2 regions of the Rothia sp. HMSC061C12 genome follow, and region 2 is predicted to be linked to the other one. Evidence: riboswitches for the same ligand, from Rfam matches in the RefSeq annotation. Region 2 holds a riboswitch; the other holds the start of a gene.
What was found. A riboswitch is a leader RNA that binds a small molecule or an ion and turns the genes downstream of it on or off. The one in region 2 is predicted to bind thiamine pyrophosphate.
Positions count from the first base shown of each region.

Region 1 (15,992 bases), on a different contig from region 2:
CCATGGAGAACGCAACCTCACCGAACCCCGCAACGATTCGCCTCATGTCCGTGTACGAGGCGACTCACGGCCCCGAGGGCGACCTCAACCTGAACTGCGGTGAGTTCGTGATGACTTACAACGTCTCCGCGCTGGAGGCGACGACCGGCACCACGCACCTGCACCCGTCCATGGACATTTACCTCTTCTCGCCCGAGGGTAAAATCATTGACCGCCAGATTTTCACGACTGACCCGACCGGCAAGGCAACCGTTATGACCCGCAACGGCAAGACTCAGACCGTTCAGGGTCAGGTCATTCCGTTTGCGTCGAGCGTGAATGATAAGGCGACCGGCATCTCCGCGCGTTTTGCGCTGCGTGGCGATAAGCTCATGGAAGGCATGTACCAGTTCGAGGTGGTTATTACCGTCCCGACGATTCAGGAGAACGGCACGCTTGATACGAACAAGCAGGTGAACGCGATTGCTTTCACCCCGCCGACCTTCAACATGGTCTCCTAACTGAATGAAAGGTAGCCCTCCCCGTAATAGTTAACGGGGAGGGCTACCTTTATGTGGGCTTGCGGCGCGGTGTCGATCTGTGCGTGCTGATTTGCAATACACCACGTTCTACACCGCGCCTTTTTTGCGCTGTGCCTTTTTACACTTCGGCGTGCCTCGCTCCTGAAAAACCCTCCGGAGGGGCTCCTGTGCGAAAACCTCAACCTGCTGTATAATCGTTCACCGAGCAAGGGAGTATCCCACCAATCGACTCATCGTCAGCACGTTAGCCGAAGGCGCCTAACCGGTGAATCGAGCCGACCTCCATTCAGATCGGCGGGAGAGACTTGTGGTCCTGTACGCACACCACAAGAAAGGCTCCCCATGGAAGTTACCGGGTTGCAATGGTTGGTTACTATTCTCATCATCGCGGGTCTGTTGGCCTTCGATTTCGTGTTCCACGTTCGTAAGGCGCACGAACCCTCCGTCAAGGAAGCGGCCATCTGGTCGAGTATTTACATCGGCATCGCGCTGCTGTTCGGTCTGTATATTTTCGTGACGAACGGCCCCTCCGCCGCCACTGAATTCTATGCAGGCTACATCACCGAAGAAGCTCTCTCGGTCGATAACCTCTTCGTCTTCATGATCATTATGGGCACCTTCCGTGTCGCCCGTGAGAATCAGCAGAAGGTCCTTCTCTTCGGTATCGTCTTCGCGATCCTGGCGCGCGGCTCCTTCATCTTCGCTGGCGCGGCGATCATCAACTCCTTCGCCTGGGTATTCTACATCTTCGGCCTGGTCCTGCTCATGACCGCAGGTAACCTGCTCAAGGACGAAATCACCGAAGGCGACGGTGACGACGAAGCCGACAACATCATGGTCCGCCTCGCCAAGAAGTACCTGAAGACCAGCGACCACTTCGACGGCGACAAGCTCTTCACCATCGAAAACGGCAAGCGCGTCATGACCCCCATGATGCTCGTCATGGTCGCTATCGCCGGTTCCGACCTGCTCTTCGCACTCGACTCGATCCCCGCGATCTTCGGCCTCACCCAGTCCGTCTACATTGTGTTCACCGCGACCGCGTTCTCCCTCATGGGTCTGCGCCAGCTGTACTTCCTCATTGACGGCCTGCTGGACCGCCTCGTCTACCTCTCCTACGGCCTGGCGACCATCCTCGCGTTCATTGGTGTGAAGCTCATCCTGCACGCAATGCACGAGAACAACCTGCCGTTCATCAACCACGGCGAGCCCGTGCACGTCATCGAAATCAGCACCGAAATGTCGCTGATGGTCATCGTGGGCGTTCTGATCATTACCGTGCTTGCCTCGCTGCTCAGCCCCAAGGGGCGCGCACTGCAGACCATTCAGCGTGTTCAGGCGCTCTCCGAGAAGTACCTGGCACTGCCCGAGGATGCACCTGCCGCCGAGCGTGCGGACATCACCGCCCGTTGGCAGCAGGAAACCGAGAAGCTCAACGCCATTCCCGCCAAGCTGCGTGAAGAGCTGATCGAGAAGGAAGACGAATACCACGCCCTCGTGATGCGTGCCCGCACCGCACAGGATGCGCACGCTTCCTCCTCGAAGTAGTAGTTTGAGCTACTGAGCGTGCAGCCTCACCAGGCTAAACGCTAACACTAAAGCCCCTCACACCGGATCAACCGGAGTGAGGGGCTTTAGCTATATCAGAGATATTTCAGAAGAATTACTGGTTGTGAACCTCAGCCAGCATGTTCTTCAGGTGACCCAGAATGGTCAGCGAGTCAGAACCGAAACCGTCGTGGTGGTGGGTCTTCGAGGTCCACACCTGAGTGTTGCCGACCCAGCGAGCGGTCTCCATGGAGTGCTCAAAGTCCACGTACACGTCCGGGTTGTACGCCGCAGCCACCACGGGAACCTCGTTCTTGTGCAGCTGTGCGTGGTCGTACAGGCGACCCCAGTCCTTCTTCTCAGCCAGCAGGTTTGCAACCTCAGCCAGCGGACGCAGCGAGGGATCCTCCTCGTAGTACCAGGGGAAGATGTGCTCGCCGGTGAAGAGCAGACGGTCCGCATCCGGTGCGAACTCGGGGCGGGAAGCCGCCACGCGAGCAGCAGACCAGTTGGTCGGCGCGGGGGAGGGGGACAGCTCGTAGCCGGGGATGCCGGGCAGAACGCCGTCAGCGGGGCCGTCAGCGTAAATGGTCTCGTGCATCAGGGCGTACAGCGGGTTCGCCTGGAAGGTCACCTCGGCACCCATAGCGGTCAGGAACTGATCGGACAGGTGGTCGTTACCCTCAGCGAAAGCAGTCTCCAGGAAGTAGTGCAGACCGCGCTCGCGCCAGCGGCCACCCAGGAAATGGCCGGCCATCTGGAAGCGGTGATCGGTCAGACGCTCACCGGTGGGCAGGTACTCCTTGTGGGTGCGCAGGTGCTCAGCAATGCGGGTAGCGAGCTCAGCGTCCTCGGGGAACCAGCTGTAGTACTCCTCAACACGTTCCTTCATGCGGTCGAAGGTGTGCTGGTAGACGTTGTCCACGGAGGTGCGAATCGGCGCCAGGCCCGCGGTGATGCGGCAGTCACGCAGCGACTGCGGTGCGAACGACAGGTAGGACAGGGTCAGGAAGCCACCGAAGGACTGACCAATGGTGGACCAGCGCTTGTCGGCACGGTCAGCCAGCAGCACCTCGCGGACAGCCTCCGCGTCAGCAATGATGGAGTCCGCACGGAACAGCTCAGTGTACTCAGCCTGAACCTGCGCGTCACCCACAGCGGTGATGTTGCGAGCAGACAGCGGGGAAGACATGCCGGTACCGCGCTGATCCAGAAGAACCACGCGGTGAGACTTCGCCAGCTCAGCAATCCAGCCGCCAATGGAGCCGGTCTTCGGCGAACCGAAACCGGGGCCGCCCTGCAGGTACACAATGTAAGGACGCTTATCAGCCGAAACGGTCAGAGTCTCGTTGGTGCTCACAACCTCGCGGGCGAACACGGTGATGGTCTGGTCCGCGAAACGGGAGGAGAGAGCGGCATCCTTGCCCTTGGAGAAAATCAGACCGTGGGTCAGGGGAACCTGGAACCAGTGGTCGGTAATCTCGTAGCCGTCGTGCTTGACGACCGAACCCTTGCGGTACTCAACCTTGGGAAGCGAAGAAACGGTCAACGGTGAACCTTCTTTCATTCAAATAGATAGATACTCTGTATTCTAGCCCACTACGGGCAACATCGTGGCAGAGCCTCGGGCGGAGTCTCAATCGGAGTCTCAGTTGGAGCCTTAGAACTCGCCCACGCTCAGAATCTTCAGCACCGGGTACCCCGCCTCATCGGATGCCGCCAAATCAACCTCGGCACGAATACCGAAGTCAAAGTTATCTTCGGGGTCGGCGAAGCTCTGCTGAACCTTCCACACGCCCGGGTGAGCGGCGGTGTCCTCATCCATACTGACCAGGCGAGGCGAGCGCGCGTCGGCGTCCGTGTAGATGTCGTCGTAGGTGTCGAAGTAGTCGTCCATGGCGTCCGCCCAGCGGTCGGCATCCCATCCGCACCATTCGTCCAGAGCGCCCAGGGCGCGGTCACGCTCATCAGCGAAGAGCTCCACGCGGCGGAAGAGGGCGTTGCGCACCATCACGCGGAAGGCGCGCAGGTTCTTCGTCACGGCGGGAGGCTCTTCCTCCTCGATGGAGGCGTGCTCGGCGGCAATGGTCGCGGTGTCTTCGCCGGCAGCCAGCTTCTCCCACTCGTCCACCAGGGAGGAGTCGGTCTGGCGCACGAGTTCGCCGAGCCACTCGATGATGTCGTCGAGCTCGTCGGTCACGGCAGAATCGGGGATGGTGTGGCGAAGCGCCTTGTACGCGTCAGAGAGGTAACGTAGAAGCACACCCTCGGCACGTTCGAGCGAGTAGTACTGCACGAAGTCGTTGAAGCCCATTGCGCGTTCGTACATGTCACGTACGATCGACTTGGGGCGCGGCTCAAAACGTGCAACCCACGGCGCGGACTGCTTGTAGGTCGTGTACGCCTGATCAATGAGCTCCGCCAGAGGCTGCGGGTAGGTGACCTTGTCCAGCTCGTTCATGCGTTCGGTGTAGTCCACACCGTCCGCCTTCAACTGTGCCGACAGCTCGTTCTTCGCCTTGCGTTCCTGCGCGTACAGCACCTGGTTCGGTGATTCCAGGGTCGCCTCGATGAGGGAGAGCGCGTCCAGTGCGTAGCTGGGGGATTCGGGGTCGAGCAATTCCAGCGCGGCGACCGCAAAAGCGGACAGCGGCTGGTTCAGGGCAAAGTTATCCTGCAGGTCCTCGGTCAGGCGCAGGTAGGATCCGTGCTCGTCCGGGGTGTTGGTTCGCTCAATCACGCCGCCGGTCAGCAGCTCCTTGTAGATGCCGATTGCCTTGCGCAGCAGCTCGCGGCGGCGCGCGGGGCTCTCGTGATTCTCCTGAATGATGCGGTATGCGGCAATGACCGGGTTCTCCGGGCGGTGCATCAGGTTCAGCAGCATCGAGTGGGTGATGTCGAAGGAGGAGGTCAGCGGCTCCGGGGCGGCTTCTACTAGCTGGTCGAAAGTCTTCTCGGACCAGCCAACGAAGCCTTCCGGCGCCTTCTTACGCTTGGAGGACAGCGACTGGTTAATGCGCTTGGTGTCGTCACCGAACTTCGCCTGAGCCTTAGCCAGCAGACGAGCGTTCTCAATATCGTGCTCGGGTGCCTGAACCACCACGGTGCCGGCGGTATCAAAACCGGCGCGGCCGGCACGTCCAGCAATCTGGTGGAACTCGCGGGCACGCAGACGGCGGCTACGGGCACCATCAAACTTCGACAGCGCCGTAATCAGTACGGTACGGATGGGCACGTTAATACCTACGCCCAGGGTGTCGGTACCGCAAATGACCTTGAGCAGGCCCTCCTGAGCCAGCTGCTCCACGAGGCGGCGGTACTTGGGCAGCATGCCCGCGTGGTGAATACCGATACCGGCACGCACCAGCTTATTCAGCGCCTTACCGAAGCCCGGACCGAAACGGAACTTCGCAATCAGCTCTGCAATGCGTTCCTTATCTTCCTTCGAAGCAATAGCCACCGACAGCAGCGCGTTCGCCTGCTCCAGCGCCGCCTTCTGCGAGAAGTGCACAATGTAGACCGGAGTCTGCTTGGTCTGCACGAGCTCCTGCACGGTTTCCTGAACCGGGGTGGTGGAGTAGTAGAAATGCAGCGGAATGGGACGCTCGGAGTGAGCCACCAGGTCACTCTCACGACCGGTCAGCGCCGTCATCTCCTCCTGGAAGCGAGTCGTATCGCCCAGGGTTGCGCTCATCAGCAGGAACTGCGCCTGCGGAAGCTCCAGCAGGGGAAGCTGCCACGCCCAGCCGCGCTGCGGGTCAGAGTAGAAGTGGAACTCGTCCATGATGACCTGGCACAGGTCCGCATCCTTACCCTCGCGCAGGGCAATATTGGCGAGAATTTCCGCGGTGCAGCAGATAATGGGCGCCTCCGTATTAATGGCGGAGTCGCCGGTAATCATGCCCACGTTCTCGGCGCCAAAAATATTGATCAGGTCAAAGAACTTCTCAGACACCAGCGCCTTAATGGGGGCGGTGTAGTAGGAGCGCTGACCGGTCGCCAGGCCCGTAAAATGCGCGGCAACAGCCACGGTGGACTTACCGGAACCGGTCGGGGTTGCCAGCACCACGTTATGTCCGGCTGCAATGCTCAGAACGGCCTCGTCCTGGGCGGGGTACAGGGTCATGCCGCGGGTCGAAATCCACTCGGTGAAGGATTCATAGATTTCTTCGGCGGTGAGGGGGTTGCCCTTAAAATCGCGTCGATTGTAGTCGCCGGGATTCTCACCCAGCGTGGGAGAAAGAAAATTCAAAATACTCATGAGGATTCCAGTCTATCGGGAATAGGGCGGGCGCGGGGGCGTTATCGTTACGAGGGAACAACTCGGCATAGGTGCAAAGTCGCGTGCTCTAATGCGGGAAAACCTAAAGTTCAGGTAGGGTGGAATAAAGCGTTTTAGATGCAGTGATGCACAACCTGGCGCTCAGAAGGTCAAAGGCACAGGGCTCCACACTGCAGAGCCTCACACCGCAGGGTTCCATGCCGCATAAATTACCGCCTAGGTTCAAGTCCGCCGATTGATGCCGGACCATACTGTGCGGTCGATACACGCCCCAAAATAAGTTGCATAAATGACGACACGCCCATCTATTGCGTAAATAGTGTTGCGTGCCACATTGATAAAGGAATAGGGTAAGAGAAAGGAGAGACGTTGAATGACTGAATACAACGCTGACAAGGCACAAGAAAACGCCGCGCGTGAAGAAGCTACGCATGAAGAATCCATGCATAACAAAACCACGCAGGAAAAAGCCGCTCAGAAAAAATCTGCACCGGAAATAACCGGCAGCGAACTGCGCAAGGCCGAAGAAGAAGCCCTCAAAAAGCGCCTCGCCCTGCGAGTCACCGCGCCCGGACACAAATACCCCTGGCACCGCTGGGCAATCCCCGTCGCGGGTGAAACCACCGCGGGTACCGGTGCGATTCTTATCCCCGTCATGGTGGGTCAATTCATCAACCAGCACATCGCCGGCAAAGCCCCCGACGCCTGGCCCATGTTCTGGGTGGTCGTCGCAGCCATCACCTTCATCGTGATTAATGAGTTCTTCGGCTGGGGCACCTCCATGACCCTCAGCGCGGAACTTAGCCGCGACTGGCGTATCTACATCAACCGGCTCATGGGGCGCACCCGCGCTGGCGTAGACTCCGGCGAAGCGGTCACCGTCATGAACAAAGACGTACGCCGCATTACGGATGTCTACTTCTCGTTGCCGCTATTCGTCAACGCCATGATCATCGCGACCCTCGGTGCCGTGCAGCTCTGGCTCATCAACCCCGTCACCGCGGTCGTCACCCTTATCGGCACGCTCATTGTGGTCGGCGTCATCGCCTGGTACTCGACCTTCCTCGAATCCAAAATCGGCGAATACCGTGAAAAGGACGGCGAAGCCTCCTCACGCGCCTCCGACATCGCCACCGGTCTGCGCACCATCGCCGGCCTCGGCGCCGAAGAACAGATGCGTGAACGCTACCACCGCGGTACCGACGAAGTTTTCGACAGCTACATGCGCTACGAAAAGACGCACCGCTGGATGTTCCTCATCCGCGCGCTACTCGGTGGCGCCGTGACCCTGCTCGGCATCGGCTTCGCCCTCACCGGCCACGTCGAAAACGGCCGCTGGGTATCCGATACGCCCGCCGCGTCCCTGGTGACCGTCGCCTCCATTATCGCGATGATGGGCGGCCCCATCTGGATTACCCAGAACTTCCTCACCGCATGGCGATACGCCAAGATTGCGCTCGCCAAGGTCGCCCGCCTCGAAGGTCACGCGGGCGTACGCCAGGGCGTGCTGAAGAGCCCGCGCACCGACGAAGAAATGGCGCAGCTGGCACGCGCCGAACAGGCAGTCGAGGCGAGCACCCTCGAGGTGCCCGTACCCGTCGCCCCCGCCGGTGCAAGCAACCCGCGCATCGTGTACGTCAACCCGCGCGACTACAACCTCACCGCGCAAGACTACGCCGAGGCGCTTGCCCGCACCCTGCGACGCGGGGGAGAGGACCTCAAGGACGCAACCGGTCGCCGCGTGCTGCTGAGCGAACCCAACCCCATGATTTTCGCGGGAACCCTGCAGGAGCACCTGCGCTTGGGCACCGTGCCGAACCCCGACGAGGAGCTGGCACAGGCAAAGGATGAGGAACTGCTGAAGATTACCGACTCCCGCGAAATCGCCTACCGACTGGGCGGACGCAACCCCGAAGACTACTTCGCCGCCCGCATCACCAGCGAAGGCGCGAACCTCTCCGGTGGTCAGCGTCAGCGTCTGGCGCTCGCCCGCGCACTCGCACAGGACGCGCAGGTGCTCATCCTGACCGAGCCGCTGAACTCCGTGGACGAACCCAGCCAGCGCTACATCTACGATGCGATGGAAACCCAGATCGGTAGCGACCGCCTGCCCGTCGGCTACCCCGGCCTGCTACAGGATTTGGAGCAGGTCTACGTTGTCTCCACAACCGCGGAGACGACCCGCCGCATGGAACGCGACGGCTACCCGGAAACCACTCAGTCTGAAACCACTCAGAATCAGGAGGTGAACTAGCATGGCAAAGCAGCTCCCCATCGAAACCCCCGCCTACGTGGCACGCCGCATGTGGAACTACCTCGCGGCGCATAAGGGGCGAGCCCTCTACACCTTCGTCATCTACATGGTCAGTACCCTCATGGGTGCGGTGGTGCCCCTGCAGATTGGTGCCACCGTGGACGACGTGGTGGCGGGCAAGTTCTCCAGCTACCCGTGGCAGCCGATTCTGATTATCCTGGCGGCGTTCATCGTGCAGGCAATAACCCTCATGGTCTCCTCGTACAGCGCGGCGCGACTGGGTGCGCTCGTCACCCGTGACGCCAACCAGGACACCCTCGACGGCACCCTCGACCTGGACGCACGCACCGTGGAAGAAGCCGGCAGCGGCGACCTGCTCACCCGCGTGACCGACGACCTGTCCTCGGCAGCCAAGTCCGTCAGTGAGGACCTGCTCGGCGCGATTTACGTGCTGCTGTACTTCCTGATCTCCACCATCTCGCTAGCGGTTGTGAGCCCGGCTATGGGCCTGATTATGCTACCCATGATTGCCGGTCTTGCCCTCATCATGTCGAAGATGCTGCCGCTCATGGCGGCACGCAACCAGACCACCCAGGAGCGCGTGAGCGACCTCAACAGCGTGCTGACCGAGAACATTCGCGGCACCTCCACGATCCGTGAGCTGGGCGTTCACACCGCCCGCGAAGACGCCTTCGCCGGCGAGAACAAGCGCCAGTTCGCCGCGCAGCTGGGCATGGTGCGCATCCGCCAGCTGTACTTCACCGTGGACGCTATCAACGCCTGGATCCCCACGGTTCTGTGCATGCTCTGGGGTGCCGCCTGCGTGGCTCTCGGCTGGGCAAGCTGGGGCGCCGTAGCGACCGCCTCGGTCATGGTTTTCAGCCTGCGAACCCTCGCCGACATGCTGAACCACCACGTCAGCAGCCTGCGTATCATGCTCGTGAACATGGGCCGCGTGTTCGGTGTGGTCTCCCTGGCGAAGAAGCAGCGTGAGGCGCGTGCACAGCACCGCGCCGAAGCGTTCGCCGCCGTGTCTGATGAAGCCGTGAAGAACCCGGAGTACGCCATTGACTGCACCGACGTCTCCTACGGCTACTCGCCGGACGCCCTCGTTCTGGAAGGCATCAACCTGAAGATTCGCCGCGGTGAGGCGCTTGCCCTGGTGGGTCGTTCCGGTTCGGGTAAGACCACCCTGGCTCGTCTGATTGGTGGTTCGCTGACCGCCCTGGACGGCACCATCACCGTGATGGGTCGCCCGGTCGGTCACGGCGACTTCCCGACCGATGCCGCCGCCGACGGCCGCCCGCGCCTGCTGGTCTGCACCCAGGAAGCGCACGTCTTCTTCGGTACTCTCGCCGATAACTTTACGGTGGTCGTGCCGGATGCAACCGTCGAGCAGATGCGCGAGGCGCTGGACGCTATCGGTGCCCGCTGGTGGCGCGACCTGCCGCAGGGCATGGATACTGTCGTGAGCGGCGCGGATTCGCCGCTGACTCGCGATCAGATTCAGCAGCTGGCACTGGCACGTATTGTGCTTGCTGACCCGCACGCCGTGATTCTGGACGAGTCCACCACCCAGCTGGAGCTCGCGGACGCAACCGAGTCCCTGAGCGCCGTGCTGGCGAACCGTGCGGTGCTGATCATTTCGCACGATGCGCGTATCGCCTCGCTGGCTGACCGTGCGGTCCTGCTACACGAGGGTAGGATCATTGCGGAGGGTTCACCGGCAGAGATTTTCGCCCTGACCTAAGCTCTGACCTAAGCCCGGAGGAGAAGCCCGGCTGATAGTGCCCGGCACTGCGTGAAGCGGTGCCGGGCACTACGTGTTTAACGGGTGGTTTCCGTACAAGGGTGCACTGAAATCGGCGGCGGGGAGCCCTTGCAGTAACGCAGGACTCAAACGAAAATTTCGGAGAGATTCACTTGTCACCCGCAAAACTTTCAGTTACTAAGAATCATTGTGATAACCTGGCAGAGCGATATGGGGTGCCTTGAGACGCCCGCGACCCGCTAACCCGCCCAACTGACCGCCCAACGAAGGGCTACGGCACAGCGAAGAGCTACGGCACAGTGGGCGCACGAAACGGTGTAAGAACACTCAAGGCTGAGAGAATCACCCATTGAACCTGCTCTAGTTCGAACTAGCGAAGGGATTATCGATGATGGCAGAGCAGCCTACCGCGCCCGCGTGCGCACCCACTACCAACCCTGTACCCGGCGCGAGCGCCTCCGGAACCTCCCGGGCACCCCAGACAGCTCAGGTACCTCAGGCAGCTCGGGTGCCGAGGGTTCTCTCCATTGCCGGAACCGACCCCTCCGGCGGTGCAGGTATTCAGGCGGACCTCAAGTCCATTGCCGCATCCGGCGGTTACGGCATGTGCGTGACTACCTCACTGGTCGCCCAAAACACGTGCGGGGTTCGTGAAGTATTCACCCCGCCCCTGGAATTTTTGACCGCGCAGCTTGCCGCCGTTTTTGATGACGTCACGGTTGACGCCGTGAAAATCGGCATGCTCGGCGACGCAGACACGATCCGCACCGTCCGCACCTGGCTGAGCGAGCATCCGGTGCCCGTGGTTGTGCTCGACCCGGTCATGATTGCTTCCAGCGGTGACCGCCTGCTGCAGGCGGAAGCGGAGCAGGCGCTGCGCGATCTCGTGCCGCTCGTGAATGTGATTACCCCGAACATTCCGGAGCTTGCCGTGCTCTGTGAGAAGGAGCCCGCCCAGACTTTCGATGAGGCGCACGAGCAGGCGGCGAACCTTGCGGCGGCGACCGGAACTACCGTGATTGTGAAGGGCGGCCACCTGTGTGGTCAGGACGCCGGTAACACCGCGGTCTTCCCGGACGGCACCTGCGCGCACGTGCGCACCCCGCGTCTGGACAGCCGCAATACGCACGGCACCGGATGCTCCCTATCCTCTTCGCTGGCAACCCGCCTGGGAGTGGAGCTGCTCCAGCACGCCGAAGTCGCAGAACACACCGCAGAGCAGAGCGTTCTGACCAGCGAAGACACCCACCGCGCCCTGCAGTGGAGCACCCGCTGGCTCCACGAATCCATTGCCGCAGGTGCCGGGCTACAGGTCGGCTCCGGTGAGGGCCACGGCCCGGTGGACCACGCCGCCCGTGCCCGCCGCCTGGAGGCTGCCGCCTCCGCATACCCGTGGCATCACCTGCTCGCCACCACCGACTCTGAGGGCAATACTCTGGACGGCACCAGCCCGGAGCGTCTGCTGCCGGTCAGCCCCGTGCCCGCCGGTGAAGCCGTCGTAAAGCCCGCCGGTCCCTGGACCGCCGCCCTCTGGGCAGCCGGTGGCGAAACCTGGCACCAGATCCTGGACCTGCCCTTCGTGCGTGCCCTCGGTGACGGAACCCTCGACGAGGACCTGTTCGCCTTCTACCTGGACCAGGACGCCCTTTACCTGCGCGACTATTCGCGTGCGCTCGCGACTCTCTCGGCACGTGCTGATGCCGCTGAGGCGCAGGTGCACTGGGCCGCCGGTGCGCATGAGGCGATTGCCGCCGAATCGCAGCTGCACGAGGGCTGGCTGGCGAACCGTGCGCGTCTGGGTGGGCCCTCGCCGATTACGATGGGGTACACGAATTTCCTGCGTGCCTCCGCCGCTGGTGATGATTACGTGGTCGGTGCCGCCGCTATCTTGCCCTGCTACTGGCTGTACGAAGAGGTGGGCGCTGTGCTCTCCTCGCAGAATCATGCGGACCACCCGTACGCGGAGTGGCTGAGTATGTACGGTGGCGAAGAGTTCGCCGCCGACGTGGCGCGTAGCCTCGCGGAGGTGGAGCGTGCGTTTGAGGCGGCTTCACCGGCTCAGCGTGTGCGTGCGGCGCGGGCGTACCTGTCGGCGTGCGTGTACGAGCGTGAGTTCTTTGACCAGGCACACCGAGCATTGCGTTAGTTCGTCGGGCGCTGCGCTAGAGGCTCGCGCGGGGTTTGGGACGCCGGTGCTTTAGGTGCCGATTTTGGGGCTGAATACCGCCCCGGCATGGCGTGAGATGGGTGATTGATGCTTCACTCAACCTGCCGCCGGTTCGGGTGCCTTGCCGGTTATGCTTAAGGCGTCGGTGAAAACCGTTAGCGGCAGGATTCCGGCCCTCACCCAACTGGCTGATGTACCTGCCGCGCCCGCACCTCTACGGCGTGTAACCGACCAGTTTGGCCCGTCGCAACCACCTCATCCAACCCCCGCGGCGGGCCAAACGCCTTCCTTCCCAGTTTTCGGGGCTTCGTTTGAAAGCGTGTGGCGTGTAAATCCCGCATAGAAATATCCCGTGCAGATACTCTCATCTGCACGGGATATTTTGCTGTTCTGTTTTCTGCTCTGCCCTCGTCTATAGCCGCAGATTGGGTGAATCTTATGCGCCCTGGTTCTCACGAACCTCTTTCTTTTCCGCCTGGTAGCCGAAGCAGAACGCAGCGCCCGCGATCAGCGCCGCCAACCAGATGGAAAATACGCCAAACCATCGGGTGACAAGCGCCATGAGAATCACGCCAGCTATGAAAGAGGCGACTACGAGAGAGTAATCAATGGCTTTGAGCAGAGCCGTACGGCGCTGTGCCTTCGCCTCATTTTTTGTGTCTCCGTCGGGGGTTTTCCGCGTGAGGTACAGCGAACCGGCGGTGTACCAGGCACTGAGCATTTTGCGCCAGTTGCCGCTGGTCATGAAGAGCGAAAAGGGGTTTTCGCCAATGCGTGTATCCGCGAGGGCGTGAATCATCAGACCGACGGTGAACGCCAGCGCGCCCACCTGAAAGCTATTGCTCAGAGTTCTATCCATGAAGGGTACCGCGAAGCAGACCAGAAGGAACGGCAGGAGTGTGCCGATGCGCCAGTGTCTCATCCGGGCACGTTGACCGAGTAGATCATGAATGAAATGCCCTGCCAGATACCCGAAGCTGAAAAGAATAACGGAGAGCCAGCGCAGGTGCACCACATGCGGTGCGTCACGGTGCAGATCGGCGATGAGCAGAATAAAGTTACCGGTCTGCGTGGCAACGAGCGCTTCATAGTGGATGTGCGAGAAGACGTCCACTGCGCCGCCCAGGGAGGCGAGGAGCAGAGCCATGACGCGCCCGTAGCGTCGAGGTGCTGGGATGCGGTGTAGCATCTCGCGGAGGTGGTGTAGCATGCGCCTTCTCTCACGGTGGGTGGGTCTGTGCGTAGCAGTAATGCCGCTGGTTCCATGCTACGGCATAAGTCAGCAGGGTACCGGAGAGGATAAGCACCCCGCCGGGTAACCCCTGTTAAAGCGAAGGCCCCGAGCAGGTGTCTGCTCGGGGCCTGCATACTATTCGGTTTTTAGCTCGGGGAGAGTAGCTTACTTGCTCTCGCCCTTGAGTGCACCCACGAGCGGACCAATCACGTCCATGGGCAGCGGGAAGACCACGGTCGAGTTCTGGTCGGCACCCAGCTCCAGCAGGGTCTGCAGGTAACGCAGCTGCAGGGAGGCGGGGGACTGGCTCAGAATGTCGGATGCTTCCTTCAGCTCGCTGGAGGCCTCCAGCTCACCGCGTGCCGAAATGATCTTTGCGCGGCGCTCACGCTCAGCCTCAGCCTCGCGAGCCATGGCGCGCTGCATAGCCTCGGGAATCTCAACGTCCTTGATTTCGACGAGCTCCACCTGAATACCCCACGGCTCGGTGCGCGAACCGATGATGGAGCGCAGGTCCTCGTTCAGGTCCTCGCGGTGTGCGAGCAGGGTGTCCAGGTCAACGCGGCCGAGCAGGGAACGCAGGGTGGTCTGCGCAATCTGGCTGGTGGCAATCGGGTAGTTCTCAACCTCAAGCACGGCGTTCTTGGCGTTGGTCACGCGGAAGAGGACCACGGCGTTCACGCGGGCGGGAACGTTGTCCTTGGTGATGACTTCCTGCGGGGGAATGGTCAGGGTGATAACACGCATATCAACGCGCTGCAGGGAGTCGACGAGGGGGAAGACGACGTTCAGGCCGGGCTTCAGCTCCGAACGCAGGTGACCGAAGCGGAAAGAGATGCCACGCTCGTATTCGGGGATGACGCGGAACATACGAATCAGAATAAAAAGAACAATGACGGCAACTGGGATGAGGATAGTTGCCAAAGTGACGGGATCCATGGTTTTCCTTCACAAATATTGGGGGAGGACGGTATGTGTGCCCACCTGCCCGCGCCTCGTACGGTGCAGGTAGTAGGGGTGCCCGGTACCGGGCTAAGTTTTAGGGAGTTTGGGGAGGGGAATTTTCCGTCCCGGCGCACATCGCGGCGGTCGGTGCTTTAGCGGCACCCCGCATGGAAAACTCAAAAGAGGAATAAAAGAGAAATCCACACGGGGTCGCCGCCGAAGCTAACAGACGGGACCAATCAACCGGTCAGCCGCCGGAACGGAAAAACTTGTGCAGCGCTACTTCTTCGCCATCTGCTCTGCCAGCTTTTCGGCAGCCTCAACCTCAGCCAGGTTCTGCTCCTGCAGGACCTCATTCGTGGTCTTGTGCAGTCGCTTAACCGAGGTGCCGGTACCGCTCCATGCGGGGCGGTCCGGGTCGAGGGCAGAGGTACGAACCGGCAGGGTTGCATCCGCAATCATCTGCTTGCGGGTCTGCTCGGTACGGCGCTTACGCTCATTCGAAACGCCACCCCACTTCGCCGCGAAACGGTCCATCTTCACGTTCACCGATTCGTCAGCGGTGGATGCGTGAATATGCTTCGGATCGTTCTCGAAGTTCGCGGGGGAACGCATGAGCTTCACAGCCAGCGGGTAGGTCAGTGACAGGCAGACCACCGCGGCGGCACCCTCCACCAGAAGCTCCAGCGGGGAGTGCCAGACGATGGCGGCACCAATCAGGATGACCACACCCAGCAGCGAGACAGCAACCGCCAGTCCGCGGTGGAAACGACCCGACTCGGAGTAGGGCCATTCATCCACTTCGCGGGTGAGCTCGCGGCCGTTCGCCGAGACGGTGCAGCTGTCCTTAATCGGGCAGGTGTTGCACACGCTGGGCTTGGCGCGGTAACGCATCACTCGGTTATCCGAGTCGAATGCGGTCGCCCACAGCCACTGGTCTTCGGGGCAGAGCCACGCGTCGCTCTCTTGGTGGTAGGTGAACCCGAAGGTTCGCGCCGCCACCATGCGCTGGCTGGTGCGCTTGGCGAGAATATCGAAGCCCCAACCCACGGCGACCAGGCCGAGCGCGTACACGCAGGCCAGCCACACGAGGAAAGAAACTCCAGCAATCTGCTCAGGCATGGTTAGCCTCGACGATCGCTACGGTAGGGGCTGGTCTGCTCGGGCAGTTCCTCGGCAGCCTTAGTGCCGGCGAACTCTGCGATGCGAGCGTCCTCAACCACCTCGTACAGCGGCGGTTCGGGCAGCTCCAGGACGGTTTCCTTAGCGT
Region 1 is NZ_KV821867.1:142,386-158,377, forward strand. It holds gene HMPREF3055_RS05110 (ornithinee aminotransferase) at 1-500, shown strand, start outside; gene HMPREF3055_RS05115 (TerC family protein) at 864-2,069, shown strand; gene HMPREF3055_RS05120 (alpha/beta fold hydrolase) at 2,185-3,636, opposite strand; gene HMPREF3055_RS05125 (DEAD/DEAH box helicase) at 3,730-6,330, opposite strand; gene HMPREF3055_RS05130 (ABC transporter transmembrane domain-containing protein) at 6,725-8,605, shown strand; gene HMPREF3055_RS05135 (ABC transporter ATP-binding protein) at 8,607-10,355, shown strand; TPP riboswitch at 10,578-10,776, shown strand; gene HMPREF3055_RS05140 (bifunctional hydroxymethylpyrimidine kinase/phosphomethylpyrimidine kinase) at 10,765-12,522, shown strand; gene HMPREF3055_RS05145 (YoaK family protein) at 12,980-13,690, opposite strand; gene HMPREF3055_RS05150 (slipin family protein) at 13,943-14,716, opposite strand; gene HMPREF3055_RS05155 (transposase) at 15,002-15,844, opposite strand; gene HMPREF3055_RS05160 (nitric-oxide reductase large subunit) at 15,847-15,992, opposite strand, start outside.
Region 1: linked by a shared signal. The riboswitch ahead of HMPREF3055_RS05140 (bifunctional hydroxymethylpyrimidine kinase/phosphomethylpyrimidine kinase) and the one ahead of HMPREF3055_RS03560 (ECF transporter S component) in region 2 are both predicted to bind thiamine pyrophosphate.

Region 2 (15,992 bases):
CGCTGATGAGGGGCACGGACGGGTCAACGAAGATGCCCTGCGGGTTCTGCTCGTTCAGAAGAATTACGGTACTAGACATAGTTTTATTGTACGTTCGCTACTGGTTCCTGAAAGGGCTCAGAGGGTGCCGCGTTTTCCGGAGGTGCCTGTACCTTCCTGTTCGGCAGTAGCGGGTGGAGCCGCGTTTTCCGGAAGCGCCCTCAGGGTGCCCGAAGCGAAGCAAGGGCGGGTGTCGTCTCCCAAGCAGAGCTAAACACGTACAAAAAGGGACGGTATTATCCGTAGCGACATCAGGGTGTCCGAAGCGAAGCGAGGACGGGTGCCCCTGTAGGAGCGAGGATGATGCCGTCCCTTTTCGCATATCTGGAGAAGCGCTGTAGGAACGAGGACGAATACCGTCTCCCAAGCGGAACCAGAAACGAAACGGACTAGCCCCAGAGGAACTGGATCGTACCCGCCGCAATAGATGCACCGTACGCAACAGCGATAATGACGGCGGCGGCAATGCTCACGTGCACGTCACGCGGCGAATAGGACGGTACGCGAGCCCAGGTGCGTTCGCCTGCGCCGAAGCCGCGCGCCTCCATGGTGATGGCGAGGCGGGAGCCGCGGCGGATAGCCTGCACGAGCAGGGCGAAGCTTTGCCCGCCGAAGGTTTGGGCGCGTCCGGCGAGGGATTGGCCTGCACCGAGTCCGCGGGCGCGTCGTGCCTGGCCGAGGGCGTTCCATTCGGCGAAGAGGATGCCGACGAGGCGCAGGGCGGCAACGGTGGCGAGCACGAACCGGGAGGGCAGTTTGAAGGTTTGTGCGAGGGAGTCGCCGAGGTCGGTGGGGTCGGTGGTGAGTACGAATGCGAGGGTGGGCAGGACCATGGCGAGGGAGCGGATCATCATGGCTGCGCCGACGGCGGCGGAGTCGGTGGTGATGGTGTTGAAGCCGAGGTCGAGGATGGTGGTGCCGCTTTTGGCGCTGAGCATGGCGACGGACCAGCCGGTGGTGATGACGGCGATGAGGATGGGCCAGAAGCGGGCGAGGACGTTGACGGGTCGGAATCCGACGAGGATGAATCCGAGCAGTTCGAGGGCGAAGAGGATTCCGGAGGTGAGGGGGTCGCGCACGATGAGTGCGGCGATGATGAGGGTGAAGGAGACGATGAGTTTTACGCCGGCGTTGAGGTTGCTGAAGTAGCTGGTTCGGTCGATGGTGCCGAAGAAGTCGGTGTTCATGCGTTCTCCTTTCCGGGGGTTGCGGTGGCTTCGAGGGTGATGTGGTTGCCGCCGAGTGCGGCGGTGTAGTCTTCGTCGTGGGTGATGGAGATGATGGCGGTGCCGCCTGCGAGGAGTTCGCGGATGAGGTCGACGAGTTCTGCCCAGGTTCGTGCGTCTTGGCCGAAGGTGGGTTCGTCGAGGATGAGGATTTTGGGTGCGGTGGCGAGTGCGGAGGCGACGGAGAGCCTGCGTTTTTCGCCGCCGGAGAGGGTGAAGGGGTTGGCGTCGAGTAGGTGGGTGAGGCGTAGGCGGGTTGCGAGTTCGTTGGTGCGGGCGGTGAGGTCGTCTTCGTTGAGGGGGCTGCGGGTGAGTGCGGCGAGTCGGCGGGGGCCGAGTTCGAGTTCTTCGCGTACGGTTCCGCGGATGAACTGGTATTCGGGTTCTTGGAAGACGTAGCCGATGCGGCTGAGCATTTGGGCGGGGGTCCAGGTGGGAATGTCCCAGTGGGCGCGCTCGCCGCCGTGGTTGCTGCCGCGCTCGCCGTCGTAATTACGCAGCGCGTCGGTGGCGGTGAGGGTGCCGTCGGTGGCGGTGAGGAGCCCTGCGAGGGTGAGGGCTAGGGTTGATTTGCCGGCGCCGTTGGGGCCGAGCACGCTGAGGTGTTCGCCGGCGTGCAGGGTGAGGTTGATGCCGCTGCGCAGTACGGGCAGGTCGGTGGGTACGGGTGCGGGGGTGTCGCCGAGGCGTTTGATGGTGCGTCGGCGTGCGCGTCGTTGTTTGGGGGTGGGTTGTGCGCGGGTGATGCTGAGGTTTTCGGCGCGAAGTAGCGCCTCGCCGTGCTCGCCGCCCTGGTTATCGCTGTCGCTCTGCGGTGCACGCGGCACGTAGTTGGGTACCCACACGCCCGCGTCGATGAGGTCTTGGCGGGCTTCGGTGAGTACGGTGTCGGGTACGCCGTCGTGGGTGATGGTGCCGCCTTCGCCGAGCACGATAATGCGGTCCATGTGCGGCGCCCAGATGCTCACGCGGTGTTCTACGACGAGCAGGGTCGCTCCGGTGGCTTGCGCGGCGGCAAGGATGCTGTCGCGTACTTCCTGCACGCCGGAGGGGTCGAGGTTGGCGGTGGGTTCGTCAAGGATCATGGCGCCGGGGTGCATCGAGAGGATGCCCGCCAGGCCGAGGCGCTGCTTCTGTCCGCCGGACAGTGCGCTGCTGGGGTGGTCGAGGGGCAGGTGGTTGAGCCCTACTGCGGTGAGGGCTTCGGTGACGCGGTCCCAGATTTCTTCGCGGGGTACGCGCAGGTTTTCGGGGCCGAAGGCGACGTCGTTGCCGACGGTTGCCATGACGATGGAGGATTCGGGGTCCTGCTGCATCATGCCTGCGGTGCCGCGCGCTTCGGCGGGTGCTTGCCCGTTGATGGTGATGGTGCCGCCGGCGGATTCGCCGTCGTCATCATGGAGCACACCGGCGATGGCGTGCAGGAGCGTCGATTTGCCTGCGCCGGAGGTGCCCAGTAGCAGGACTTTTTCACCGGGGTTGATGGTGAGGTTGAGTCCGCTGATGACGGGTTCTGGGCGTCCGGGGTGGTGCCAGCTGAAGTTGTTGAGCTCGATGCGCGCCCCGCGCGGTGTTGCTTCCATGATGGTTCCTTAGCCTTTGTGTGGCTGCTGTAGTGTGCCGAGTGGTGACTCGTGGTGAGTGACTAGGGGTGGCTAGTTGCTGACGGTTAGCGGCGGGTCTTGCCGGATGCCAGCGAGGAGAGCACACCGGTCTTGGCGAGGTTCTGCACGAGAATCCACGCGAGGAAGCCTGCGATCACTGCGCCGGAGATGACGGCGCACGCTACGTAGATGATTGCCTTGACCGGTTCCATGTCAGGGTAGTAGATGAAGATTTCGTTAACACCCATGAACAGGCCGCTGAGCGCACCGGCGAAGACCGCTACGAATGCGTCCCAGCGACGGTAGCGGAAGATTGCGAAGGCGATTTCAGCGCCAACGCCCTGGAAGAAGCCGGCAATCAGGATTTCACCACTCCACGCGCCGCCGGTGAAGAGCACGGAGATGAATGCTGCGACGATTTCACCGAAGAGTGCCGCACCGGGCTTGCGGATGAGCAGGCCGCTGAGGGTGCCGCCGAGCAGCCATGCGCCGGCGACGATGGGGCGGAATTCGGGTGCTGCTACGAGTGCAGTTTTGGCGGCGGGGCCGACTGCGATGTCCCAGATCCAGAAGATGACGGCGCAGGCTACTGCGATAACTGCGGCGATAACGATTTCGTTGACTCGCCAGCGCAGGTTCGGCTTCTTCGATTCTGCCTGGCTAGATGCCTTGGAGGCGGGGGTTACGTTCTGCGACATTGGTGGTCCTTCCTTCGTTGGAAGGGGAATGTCCTCGCCCTCTGAATGGACGAGGGCATTGAGAAGAAATTCGACTCCCTACGCCGGTACTAACCGGATCAGGTTCGAGGGTCTGCTTAGCACTCTCAGCGCCTCGGTGGCGCTCCCCTGTCGTTGTGGGCTTCCTTGTCCGTACCGTTTTGGTGCGGGCGGAAGTCCAGGTTCGATTGTAGGCGTGTCTGGCTGTTCGCGCCAATTTGCCGCTTTTTGTTTCGTTCTTCTGCCCACATTACAGAATTGCACGGTGTACAATTTTGGGACGGAGAGGCTCCAAGGCGGCACGAACGCCTTAAACCCTATACGCTAGGGAGTGGCGCTCTTTTCTCACCCAACCCCGAAGGGGTTCACGGGCAGGACGCCGCATCGTATACAGCTAAGGAGATACACATGAACCCCGTCGCTAAGCTTGCCATTGCGGGTATCAACATGGGCGCTGCTGCCCTGGTTGGTAAGGGTCTGGGCGCAGCCTGGACCAAGGCTACCGGCAACCAGCCTCCCGCCATTTCCCACGACTCTGAAGACACCCTGCGTCAGGTCATCCTCTGGACCGTTCTGACCTCCGTCGTCGGTGCTGTAGTGAGCTTCGGTATTGCTCGCCTGCAGCGTCGTTTCTTCAACTAAGACTTTGCGCTCTCCGCGCGAAAGTTCATGAACTAGGCGGTACGTATCTCCACTCGGTACGTACCGCCTGGTGTTCCCTCTTCAGCACGCCCGCCCCACTTCAGCCGGTTTCATGCCGCCGCTACGCTGAAGCGCCACCTCGGCATCCGAAAGCACAACTATGACTATTTCTTCTCCCCGCCCTAAGACGAAGGCTCCGCGTAGGGTCGTTGACCACGCGAACAGCCGCCGTTCGGTCGCGTCCTGGGTCATGTGGGATGTTGGTTCGTCGAGCTTCGACTCGATTATGATGACCTTCATCTTCACCGTGTACCTGACCAGTAGCTATTTCGGCACTCCCGAAGAGACCTCCTCGGCGCTGTCTCTGGGTCTGACCATTGCAGGGTTCCTCATTGCGATTCTGGCGCCGGTGACCGGTCAGCGTAACGACAAGTCTGGCCGCGGCATCTTCTGGCTCGGCGTGAACACGCTACTGCTGGTCGCTTCGATGGCGGCGTGCTTCTTCGTGGCTCCCACCCCGCAGTACCTGTGGCTTGGTGTGACCCTGATTTCTGCAGCGAGCGTGTTCAGCGAGTTCGCGTACGTGAACTATAACGCCGTGCTGCCGCGCATCTCTAACCCGGACAATATCGGTAAGATTTCGGGCGCTGGATGGGCTGCCGGCTACATTGGCGGCATCCTGGCGCTGGCTGTGGTGCTGTGGGGTTTTGTGCTTACCCCCGAGGTGCTCGGCCTGACCACCGATAACGCCCTGAATATCCGTGCGGTCGCGCTGTTCGCCGCCGCCTGGTGCCTCATCTTCTGCGTGCCGCTGCTGGTGCGTATGCGCACCCGCGAGCGCTTCCTGCCGGAGGTGCTGCCCACCCGCGAGCTGCGTTTCCTGGAGCTCGGTATGGAGCGTCTCTCCCCGGCTCGTCAGGGCGGTCTGCTCGCCTCCTACAAGGCGCTGTGGCGCACCATTAAGCGGCTGAAGATGACGTCCCCGCAGACGCTGTGGTTCCTGATTGCTTCGGCGGTGTTCCGTGATGGTCTGTCCGGTATTTTTACGTTCGGCGGTATTCTTGCGGCGGGCACGTTCGGTTTCAGCACCTCCGAGGTGATTCTGTTCGGTATTGCCGGTAGCGCCGTCGCTGCGGTTGGTGCGATTCTGGGCGGCTACCTGGATGACTACCTGGGCCCGAAGGCGATTATTGTTATCTCGCTGGTCGGCATTATTTTGGCGGCTACCCCGTTGCTGTTCTTCCCCGAACGGGGCGTGTTCTGGGTATGCGCCCTGCTGCTGTGCCTGTTCGTGGGCCCGGCACAGTCGGCGTCCCGCACCTTCTTGGCTCGCCTGGCTGATCCCGGTACTGAGGGTGAGCTGTTCGGCCTGTACTCGACCACCGGCCGTGCGACCAGCTTCCTGGCGCCGATGCTGTTCGGCCTGTGCGTGAGCATCATGGGCGCGCAGATTTGGGGTGTGCTCGGTATTTTGATCGTTGTGGTGGCGGGTCTGCTTCTGCTGCTGCCGGTGAAGGCACCCGGTCCGTTGCGTGTGCGTGCGGCTCGCCGCGAGCAGAAGCGCCGCGACAAGGCTGCCCAGTAAGGCAACCCAGTAAAGCATGCGGGGCTAAGCGTCCTGCAAACCGCCCTTGCGAACCCCCGCGCAAACCCGTAAACGCAAAGGGAGGGGCGGGTAGAAGAATGATCTTCTACCCGCCCCTCCTTTGTGCTTAAGCAGTGCTTATCAAGCGGAGCTCAGTAAGCCGCGCCAGAGAGCTATACCAGAGAACCGCAGTGGCTAGTCCTCCACCACGTCATCTTCATCGTCAGAGGCAGCGTCCTCAGAGGAATCCAGCGCAATCTGCTGCTCCTCCTCATCCAAAACCTCATCGCTAGTCAGCTGAGCCCAGGTCGCATCATCAATCAGCGGATCATCAATCACGCGAACCCACAGCATCGAACCAGCCGCCAAAGCGCTCAGATTCTCGTCATACGCCTCCGCAGGCAGACCCTCAAAAATCTCAGCCAAACGCGCAAACAAGTCATCGTACGAAATGTCGCCCTCAGCCTGCAGCCAGCACTCAGCCGCAAAATCAGACAGCTCATTCAGCTCAGTGTCACACAGCAGCAAGAACGGGCCGTCCTCACCCACACGCACACCCGAAGTACCCGGCATACGAGAAACCGCAATCGTACCGTTCAAGAACACACCCGGCAGGTGATCCTCAGCCGTGTACTTCTCCAGCTTCTCAACCTCATCAGCGTTCGGCAGCTCATCACCATTCAGCAGATCCTGAACCAGCGGCAGAGTATCCTCAATCTCCGAGTACACCAGGCGCCACACGCCACCGCAACGCTCCACCAGCTTAGCCAGCGACACAACACCCTCAGGGTGACGCGCCAGACCCGAGCTCTGCTCACTCAAGAACACCAGAGCCTCATGCAGCGGAACACGCTCAAAATACGGCTCAGAAGCCGACTCATCACGAGAAATGAACACAATACGCGACAGCTCATAGCTGAGGTCATCACGATCAACCACGTTCAAACCCAGATCCACCGGGTTCTGCTGATCCTTCGGCGCATTCGGGTCAACAATCACAGACAGCGGCTTCGGATACGGCGACACAACACCCTCATCCGAAATAACCGCAGTCTCATCAGTCAGGTACGCAAACTTCGAACCCAAGAAACGCGACGCAGTCGTCTTACCGCTACCAGAAACACCCACCAGCGCAACAGCGCGCTTCGACTCAGGGTCACCAATAACAGCCGCATGCAGCATCACACCGCGACCAACCAGCTGCTCAATCATCGCCAACGTAATACGGCTCGTCAGATCCTGCATACCCGAATCATCATCAGCCACACGCAGCGTCGAAACCTTATCAAACGAACCCATCAACGGATTCGCCAAATCCATCACCGACTCATCAGTCGGCGCATGAACCAGCATCACCTGATCAAAACGAGACAACGAAGCATACGCCTCATCAGGAGTATCAAAAAACTCCGGAGCAAGAGGCTCCCACGCCTTCTTAAAACGCTCCACAAAAGAGTCCGACATATCAATCAGATACAAAGAAACTTCCGCGCCAGCAACACGCAGAACAACAGGCTTCAGATTCATCAAAAATCCTTAGAGAGTGAGAGATAAAAACCCGCACGCGAGTGAACGCACGAGCACAACAGGCGAAAAACCGCCCAACGCGGGCGCACAAACACACAGCCTGCACGCCCGCACCCCAAAGCGGGAAAGACTAAGACTCCACAGAACCATCCGCAGGAATCATCGTCTGATGAAAATTCAAATAACTACGCGAAGCAGTCGGGCCACGCTGACCCTGGTACCGGTTACCATACGCGCCAGAACCATACGGATGCTCAGTCGGGCTACTCAAACGGAAGAAACACAACTGACCAACCTTAGAACCCGGCCACAACATAATCGGCAAAGTCGCCATATTCGACAACTCAAGCGTCACATGCCCCGAAAAACCAGGATCAATAAAACCAGCCGTAGAGTGAGTCAACAAACCCAGACGACCCAACGACGACTTACCCTCCAGGCGGGCAGCCACATCATCAGGCAGAGTCACCTTCTCATACGTAGAACCCAACACAAACTCACCCGGATGCAGGATGAACGGCTCATCAGGAGCCACCTCAACCAGGCGCGTCAAATCCTCCTGCGGCTGAGCAGGATCAATATGCGGGTACTTATGGTTATCGAACAGACGGAAGAAACGATCAATCCTCACGTCCACACTTGCAGGCTGAATCATCGACTCATCGAACGGATCAAGAACGATGCGCCCATCAGCAATCTCTTGACGAATATCGCGATCTGAAATAAGCACGCTTAAAGGATACCTGGCAAACACCACCCACGTGCAGGCATCCACCAGCCCCAGCGCACAGGCCTACATCACATTTCAACCCCGCCACCCCGCACACAAACAGCCGCAACATATTTCACGCTCGACAAGCAAGCGCGATACACTGAAAAAGATGCGGCTGTAGCTCAATGGTAGAGCGCACGCTTCCCAAGCCTGATACGCGGGTTCGATTCCCGTCAGCCGCTCCACAAGCCCCGGACTTCGTCACGGGGCTTTATTTTTTAGGTTGGATGCGGTGGTTGGGCCAAGAGTTTAGGATGCCGCTTGGGTTAGACGGGTCGAGGCGGTATGTTCCTTGCTCCTGCAGGGAACCCGTCCTCGCTCCGCTTCGGACACCCTGATGTCGCGACGGAACATACCGGCCTCTCCCCTACTAACTCTCTCCCCTTCTCCGGGCAGGTGGAGTAGTGGGTGCGGCTGCGCGGCTGGGAACGAACCGCGGGCGCTCGGTTTGGGAAGAGTGTGCGCGGAGGCGGGGAAGGAATACTGGGGTTAGGTACCGCAGACAGCTCGCCGGGAATGAATGTTGAGTTCAAGGCATTGCGGTGGTTCAGTTTGGGAGGTCAGGGTACCTTCCCAAAGGGGTGCCGATACACATGCGAGCGCGCAGCACAGCTATACCTTCCTGAAGCGACATCAGGGTGCCCGAGCTCTGCGAGGGCGGGTGCCCCTGTAGGAGCGAAGGAAGTGTGTAGCGTGTCGGTCGTCCCCTACCCGAGCGAGGAACACACCCCGCAAGACGCCTCAAAACACTTGAAGGATGTTCAACTCACCACACAGTTGTGCTAACCTAACCACAGAAATTCAATGAGAGAATTTCTAAAAAACATCTACTCGACGAGGAATCGTAGACCCGCATGACCCGCGAAACACACCCCTACACCACCCCAGCACGCCCCCTCGACCTGAACCTCTACCTCGTCACAGGCGACAACCCCCTCGAAACCGTCCAGGCAGCCAAACACGCCACCTGCATCCAAGTCAGGTCCAAACCCATCAGTGCGCGCGAGCTCTACCAGCTCACCGAAGCTATCGCCGGCATCATCCAGCCGCACCAGACCCTCCTCGTCGACGACCGTGTTGATGTCGCCCTCGCGTTGCGTGCCCGCGGCGTGCGCGTTGACGGCGTGCACATCGGTCAAGACGACCTGCCCGTAGCCGACGCCCGCGCCCTCCTCGGCGCCGACGCAATCATCGGCCTGACCACCGGCACCCGGCAGCTCGTCGAAGAGTCCAACAAGATCGCGCACCTAATCGACTACATTGGTACCGGCCCGTTCCGCCCCAGCCCCACCAAGCAGTCCAACCGCCCGCCCCTCGGCATTGACGGGCTCCGCGAACTTGCCGAACTGTCCGCCGTACCCACCGTAGCTATCGGCGACATCACCCCCGAAGACTGCCCCGCCATCCGCACCACCGGAGTCGCCGGAATCGCCATGGTCCGCGCCTTCGTCGACAACCCCGCACTGCAGGCATAACCATGACCATCACCATCATTGGCGGCGGAATCATCGGCCTCACCACCGCGTTTGAACTCACCGAACGCGGCGAAAGCGTGCACCTCATCGACGCCGAAACCAGCGACTACGGCACCGCCGCCGACGGCACCGCGCTCTACCCCGCCGCCAGCCACTACGCCGGCGGCATGCTCGCGCCCATCGCAGAAGTGCAATTCCAGCAGGATGCGCTCTTCCCGCTCATGACCGCCAGCGCCGACGCCTACCCCTCCCTCATGGGCAGGCTCAGCCGCGCCACCGACCTGCCCACCGGCTACGACACCACCGGCACGCTCATCATCGCAGCCGACCGCGCCGACGCCGAGCACCTGCAACGCACCCGCGCCTACTACCGGGACATGAACCGCCCCGCAGACCCCGTCACCCCCACGCAGGCGCGCACCCTCGAACCGCTCCTGGCGCCGCGCATTGCCGGTGCCGTGAGCATCCCCAGCGATCACCAGCTGCACCCGCGGTTCATGAGGCGCGCCCTCAAAGACGCCCTCGCCCACCGCGGCGTCACCTTCACCACCGAACGGGTCACCGACCCGAACGCGGGCGACATTATCTGCACTGGACTAGGGGCAACACTGCACGGGGATTACCCGCTACGCCCCGTCTACGGGGATATTCTGCGTCTGCGCGCCCCGCGGCCCATCCTCAAACATGTGGTGCGCGGCTACGTGAACTCCCGCCCCGTCTACCTCATCCCCCGCCCTGACGGGGAGCTATGCATCGGCGCAACCAGCCGCGAAGACCACCGCACGCTGCCCGCCATTGACGGCGTACACCAGCTGCTACGTGACGCGATCCGGCTCGTGCCCGCGGTTGAAGAGTGCGAGCTTCTGGAGGCGAACGTCGGCGCCCGCCCCGGCACCCCGGACGACCTGCCCATCTTTGGGCACCGCACCCGTACTGACGGCACCCGCCAGCTTGTGTCCACGGGCTACTTCCGTCACGGTATTCTGCTTGCCGCGCTCGCAGGCAAGGTCGGCGCGGAGGTCGCCTGCGGGGCTGAGATTCCGCCCATTATGCAGGCGTGCGACCCGGCACGATTCACCCACTAAACACAGTCCCCGCCGGGTGCACCCGGCACCTTCACGAAAGGATTTCGCATGATCATCACCTACAACGGTGAGCCGCTAACCACCAACGCCCCCACCGTATTTGACCTTGTCATGGACCAGTTTGGTACCGAAAATGGCGTGGCTGTGGCGCTCAACCGCAGTATCGTGCCGCGTTCCACCTGGCTGGATGTGCCGCTGAGCGAGGGCGATAGGGTGGATGCCCTCACCGCCGTTCAGGGCGGCTAATCTTCCAGCCTGTACCGGCAATATTCTCACCGGTAAATACCCGCAGGAGAATACCCACCGGCAAAAAAGAACAGATATTCTCGGTTTTTGTTCCCTAAACCGGGCGCACCGTAGCGCCCCGCACCAACCAGCCGCACCAACCAGCAAACCCCGTTATCTAGACGTTCCCACAGAGGAGAACACCATGAGCCTCACACCGCTCACCATCGGCGACCGCACCTTCAACTCCCGCCTTATCATGGGTTCCGGAGGCGCAACCAGCATGGACCTGCTCGAGCAGGCGCTCATCGCCTCCGGCACCGAAATGACGACCGTTGCCATGCGCCGTCACGCCGCAGGCACCCCCATTTTTCCGCTTCTGCAGAAGCTCAATATTGCGCCGCTACCTAATACCGCAGGGTGCCGCACCGCAGCCGATGCGGTGATGACCGCGATGCTCGCCCGCGAGGCACTGGGCACTTCCTGGGTGAAGGTCGAGATCATCCACGACGAAGACACCCTGCTGCCGGACACCGTGGAGCTGTTGAACGCTTGCGAGCAGCTGGTCGCTGAGGATTTCACGGTGCTCGCGTACACCTCTGACGATCCGGTGGCTGCAGCTCGCCTGGAGGATGCGGGCGTTGCGGCGGTTATGCCGTTGGGCGCGCCGATTGGTACCGGTCTGGGCATTTTGAACCCGCACAATATTGAGCTGATTGCTTCTCGCGCGCAGGTTCCGGTGGTTCTGGATGCCGGCGTGGGTACCGCCTCCGACGCGGCGCTGGCGATGGAGCTGGGTTGTGATGCGGTGTTGTTGGCGTCGGCGGTGAATCGTGCTGAGGATCCGGTGGCGATGGCTCAGGCGATGAAGTTTGCGGTGCAGGCGGGCGCGTTGGCGCGTGAGGCCGGCCGTATTCCGGTGCGTGAGCACGCGAAGGCGTCGTCGCCGTCGGAGGGTTTTGTCTCGTGGATGTAAACCTTGCCCCTACCCCGGTGAATCCGGAGCATGCGCGCCTGGATCGCGAGCGCACGGACCGTCAGCGTCGCCTGCCGGGCTTTGATCAGGATGCGGTGGCGGCTGCCCGCGTGTTGGTAATTGGTGCTGGTGGTTTGGGTTGTCCGGTGGTGCAGGCGTTGGCGGCGGCTGGTGTGGGGTATCTGCATATTGTGGATTCTGATTCGGTGGAGCTGTCGAATATTCAGCGTCAGCCGCTTTTTGGTGTGCCTGATGTGGGTGAGCCGAAGGCGGAGGTTGCGGCGCGCCGTGCCCTGGAGCTGTGCCCGTCGTTGACGGTTGAGACAACGATTCGGCATGTGGATGCGTCCTGGATTTTGGATCTTTTCGCCGCCTCGGCACCGGATTGTGTGGTGGATTGTACGGATACATTTGCGTCGAAGTATCTGATTGCGGATGCCGCGCAGCTTGCGGGTCTGCCGCTGGTGTGGGGCACGGTTTTGCGTTTTGGCGGGTCGGTGAGTCTTTTTGAGCCGGATGGCGCGCATTTGCGTGATATTTTTCCGACGATTCCGCAGACGGTGGAGTCGTGTGCGCTTGCCGGGGTGTTGGGTGCGACAACAGCTGTGGTGGGTTCGCTGATGGCGACGGAGGTGCTCAAGTTTGTGAGTGGTTTGCCGACGGCGGCGGGTACTCTGCTGACGTATGATGCCTTGTCGGGTACGTGTACGTCGTTTGGGGCGGTGCCGGATCCGGCGCGTGTGGTGCCGGTGGATTTGTCGGCGCATGATGTTCCGCAGGTTCTGCTGGATGTGCGTGAGGTGCCCGAGCGTGAAGAGTCGGTGAAGCATGAGGGTTCGTTGCATCTGCCGCTATCGCAGCTGAGCGACGCTGAGGGGTCGCTGTTGCCGGCAACCGACGTGCCCGCGGAGCTGCTGAGCTTGTTTGAGTCGGTGCGTGATCAGCGTGTGGGCGTTTTCTGTGCCTCGGGTGCGCGAGCGCAGCGCTTTGTGCAGGCGTACGCGGAGCTGGCGGGCGAGTACGGGGTGCGCCTCACGGCACTGTAGAGATGGTTTCCCCATGTGCAGGGCGTAAAATCGTGTATAACACGGCGGCTCGTCGCGCGGTTTGTTCTGCCTAAAAACTGCCGCTGCCGCCTCCTGTTTTCGCACACTCACTCTAGGAGTTTTATGCTCACCGTCTCTACTGTGCCGCTTGTTTTGTGTACGGCACTTGTTGCGTTGACTTTGTTGATTAGCGGTATTGCTAAGGCGAAGGACCCGCAGAGTACCGTGACCGGTATTCAGAATCTTGGTTTGGAGAAGATCGCGCCGACCCGTGCGGTGTCGCTGATTTTGCCGTGGTTCGAGATCGCCCTAGCCGCCGTTCTGCTGCTGTCGCCGGTGCGTTTGCCTGCGGTGATTGCTTCAGGTTTGGCGCTGATTCTGATGCTGTTCTATACGGTGGTGATTGCGCGCGCGCTGGCGACGGGTCGTACTGCGGGTTGTAATTGTTTCGGTTCTGAGTCGAATGCGCCGGTGAGCCGTTACACGCTGGTCCGTAATATTGCGCTGCTGTTGGCGGCGGCTGGTGCGCATGCGAGCGCGTTGAGGGGCGGCACGGGCGTTGTGTCGACTCTGCTGGGTCTGGGTAATAGCGGCTGGACTTGGGTTTTTGGTGCGGCGCTGATTGCTGTGACGTTGGAGGCTGTTCGCCGCGGTGATGCTCTTGCGCAGCCGGAGCCGCAGGCTGAGGTGATTTTGCCGGAGCCGGTGTATGACGAGAACGGTGAGGAGCAGTATGTTCGCATGCCGATTCCGCATGCGGCGCTGTACCTGGAGAATGGCCGTCACACGAATATGCGTGCGTTGGCTAAGAATCAGGCGCGTGTGCTGGTGTTTGTGTCGGCGACCTGCGCTGGTTGTGTGAAGTTTTTGAAGACGATGGCTTCGTGGCAGGAGCGTCTGCCGCAGGTGGCGTTGCATCCGGTGTATTCGAGCCTGGAGTCGTTGCAGACCTCGCGTAATGCGGGTACGTTGCCGGAGGGTTTGACTCCGTTGATTGACCGTGAGGCGGGTTCGCGCGCGAATTTTGGTAATGGTGTGCCATTGGCTGTGGTTTTGGGTGCTGATGGTCTGATTGCTGGCGGCCCGGTGGCTGGTAATGAGCAGGTTGAGGCGCTGCTGACTGATATTGAGGAGCAGTTCGCTGAGGCTGCTCGTTTGGCTGAGGAGGAGCGTGAAGAGCAGATGCGTAAGGCGCTTGCTGAGGATACGTCGAATACTGGCGGCGACCACCTCTAACCGTCCCCTGTAGCTTCTCTGCTTTTCGTACTGTCCCGATAGCCCCATCCGGCTCTTACTGCCCTTACCCGCAGGTGCCGGGTGGGGCTATGCTAGAACGTAGCGCACACACCGCTTATATGCCGCGGTCACCTTGCCTGGTGGCGGTTGGCGCATCCTCAACCCTGTCTAAGGAGTTTTTATGGCAATGATGAGTTTCAACGCTCCGGGCGAGCGTGAGAAGTCCTTGTGGCTGGTCCGCAAGGAGAGCAACCCGAATCATTCTCAGTGGTACATTGACCGTTTTAAGGCGATGGAGGCTGAGGGTAATGATATGGCGGGTGAGTCTCGTCTGTTGAACGCTATGGCTTCTCGCGGTGCGAAGATTCTTGATGCGGGTTCGGGTCCCGGTCGTGTGGGTAAGCAGCTACACGCGTTGGGTCACCGTGTGACGGGTGTGGATATTGATCCTGAGCTGATTGAGGAGGCGCGCCGCGTCTGCCCGGATGCTACGTGGATTACTGCCGATTTGGTGGATTTGCCGGAGGTGCTGGGCATTGAGGGTGAGGCTACGGCGGAGAATGGTTTTGAGCTGCTGGTGTGTGCGGGTAATGTGATGGGTTTCTTGGCTCGTTCGACTCGTAAGCCGGTGGTGGAGAATTTCCGTCGCGTGTTGGCGCCGGGTGGCCGCGCTGTCGTGGGTTATGGTTCGGGTCCGGGCCGTGATTATGCGTTTGAGCAGTTTTTGGCGGATGCCCGCGAGGTTGGCCTGAACGTGGATAACACCTACTCTTCATGGCAGATGCACCCGTTTGTGGAGGGTTCTTCGGAGTTTTTGGTGGCGGTGCTGTCGCGCCCGGCGAACTAGGCTCGCATCTAAAACTGGGCGCAGTGCGTTTTGAGCTAGCGTGCAGTGCGTCTTGAGTTAGGCATACAAATGGCCCGGCGCCTACCCCGTGTGGGGTGGGTGCCGGGCCTTTGCGCGTCCTGAAGATGCGCATCCGAAAAGAAGCACCGTTGAAGAACGGGTGTTCTAGTGGATGAGGTAGATGGTGCGTGCGAGTTCTTCGGGCATGAAGGATGCGGCGAAGAGGATTGCCACGATGATGACGGCGAGTGCGGTCATAAGGCTGGAGCGCCAGCCGGGGTGCAGCTCGTTGAAGGTGATGAGTCCCTTGTGTTCTTTGTCCATGTTGACCACGTTAATCTGTTTGTAGATGGTGGTTTGGGCGGAGAGTTTGGAGGAGACTTCTCGCATGGTTTTGCCGTCCCAGACGCGGCCGTCGATGCGCATGAGCTGTTTGCCGTCTTTGTCGACGGCCCACATGGCGGGGAAGCTGCGGTAGCGTAGGCGGCCGGCGACGGTTTTGAGTTTCTGGCCGTAGGCTTTTTTGGGGTAGAGCTTTTCGGCGTAGATAGTGTGGTCGATATTTTCGAGGGGTACGGCGAACCAGCCGAAGGTGCGTGCGCGGAGCACGTGGGTTTTGGTGATGACGATGATGGTGGGTTTGAGGACTGAGTAGAGGTTTACGCCTGCGATGGTGCCGATGAGCAGTACGAGGATGGTGTACGGCAGGGCGGGTCGCTTGTAGAGGATGAAGGCGAGCGCGGCGAGGAGCACGATGGTGCCGGGGAGTGCCGCTTCGATGCGCCTGCCGTAGGAGCGCATGCGGGGGTGGAATAGTTCGTTGACTTCGCCGTATTTGGCGGGGACTTCGTGAGCGCGTTCTGCCATATACACAACTTTAGTGTGTGCGGTGCGTGAAACCTAGCGGACTACCTGCGTTACTCTGGTTCTATGCGTAATTTTTCTCCCGTGGAGCGGGTTCTGGCAATGTGGATGGTCGGTGTTGTGGTGG
Region 2 is NZ_KV821854.1:18,580-34,571, reverse strand. It holds gene HMPREF3055_RS03575 (aminotransferase class IV) at 1-79, opposite strand, end outside; gene HMPREF3055_RS03570 (energy-coupling factor transporter transmembrane component T family protein) at 429-1,226, opposite strand; gene HMPREF3055_RS03565 (ABC transporter ATP-binding protein) at 1,223-2,848, opposite strand; gene HMPREF3055_RS03560 (ECF transporter S component) at 2,935-3,567, opposite strand; TPP riboswitch at 3,626-3,726, opposite strand; gene HMPREF3055_RS03555 (DUF4235 domain-containing protein) at 3,994-4,227, shown strand; gene HMPREF3055_RS03550 (MFS transporter) at 4,388-5,812, shown strand; gene HMPREF3055_RS03545 (septin family protein) at 6,008-7,339, opposite strand; gene dcd (dCTP deaminase) at 7,470-8,069, opposite strand; tRNA gene HMPREF3055_RS03535 (tRNA-Gly) at 8,223-8,296, shown strand; gene HMPREF3055_RS03530 (thiamine phosphate synthase) at 8,966-9,586, shown strand; gene thiO (glycine oxidase ThiO) at 9,589-10,671, shown strand; gene thiS (sulfur carrier protein ThiS) at 10,720-10,917, shown strand; gene HMPREF3055_RS03515 (thiazole synthase) at 11,102-11,872, shown strand; gene HMPREF3055_RS03510 (HesA/MoeB/ThiF family protein) at 11,863-12,918, shown strand; gene HMPREF3055_RS03505 (MauE/DoxX family redox-associated membrane protein) at 13,042-14,154, shown strand; gene HMPREF3055_RS03500 (class I SAM-dependent methyltransferase) at 14,336-15,001, shown strand; gene HMPREF3055_RS03495 (hypothetical protein) at 15,167-15,868, opposite strand; gene HMPREF3055_RS03490 (hypothetical protein) at 15,932-15,992, shown strand, end outside.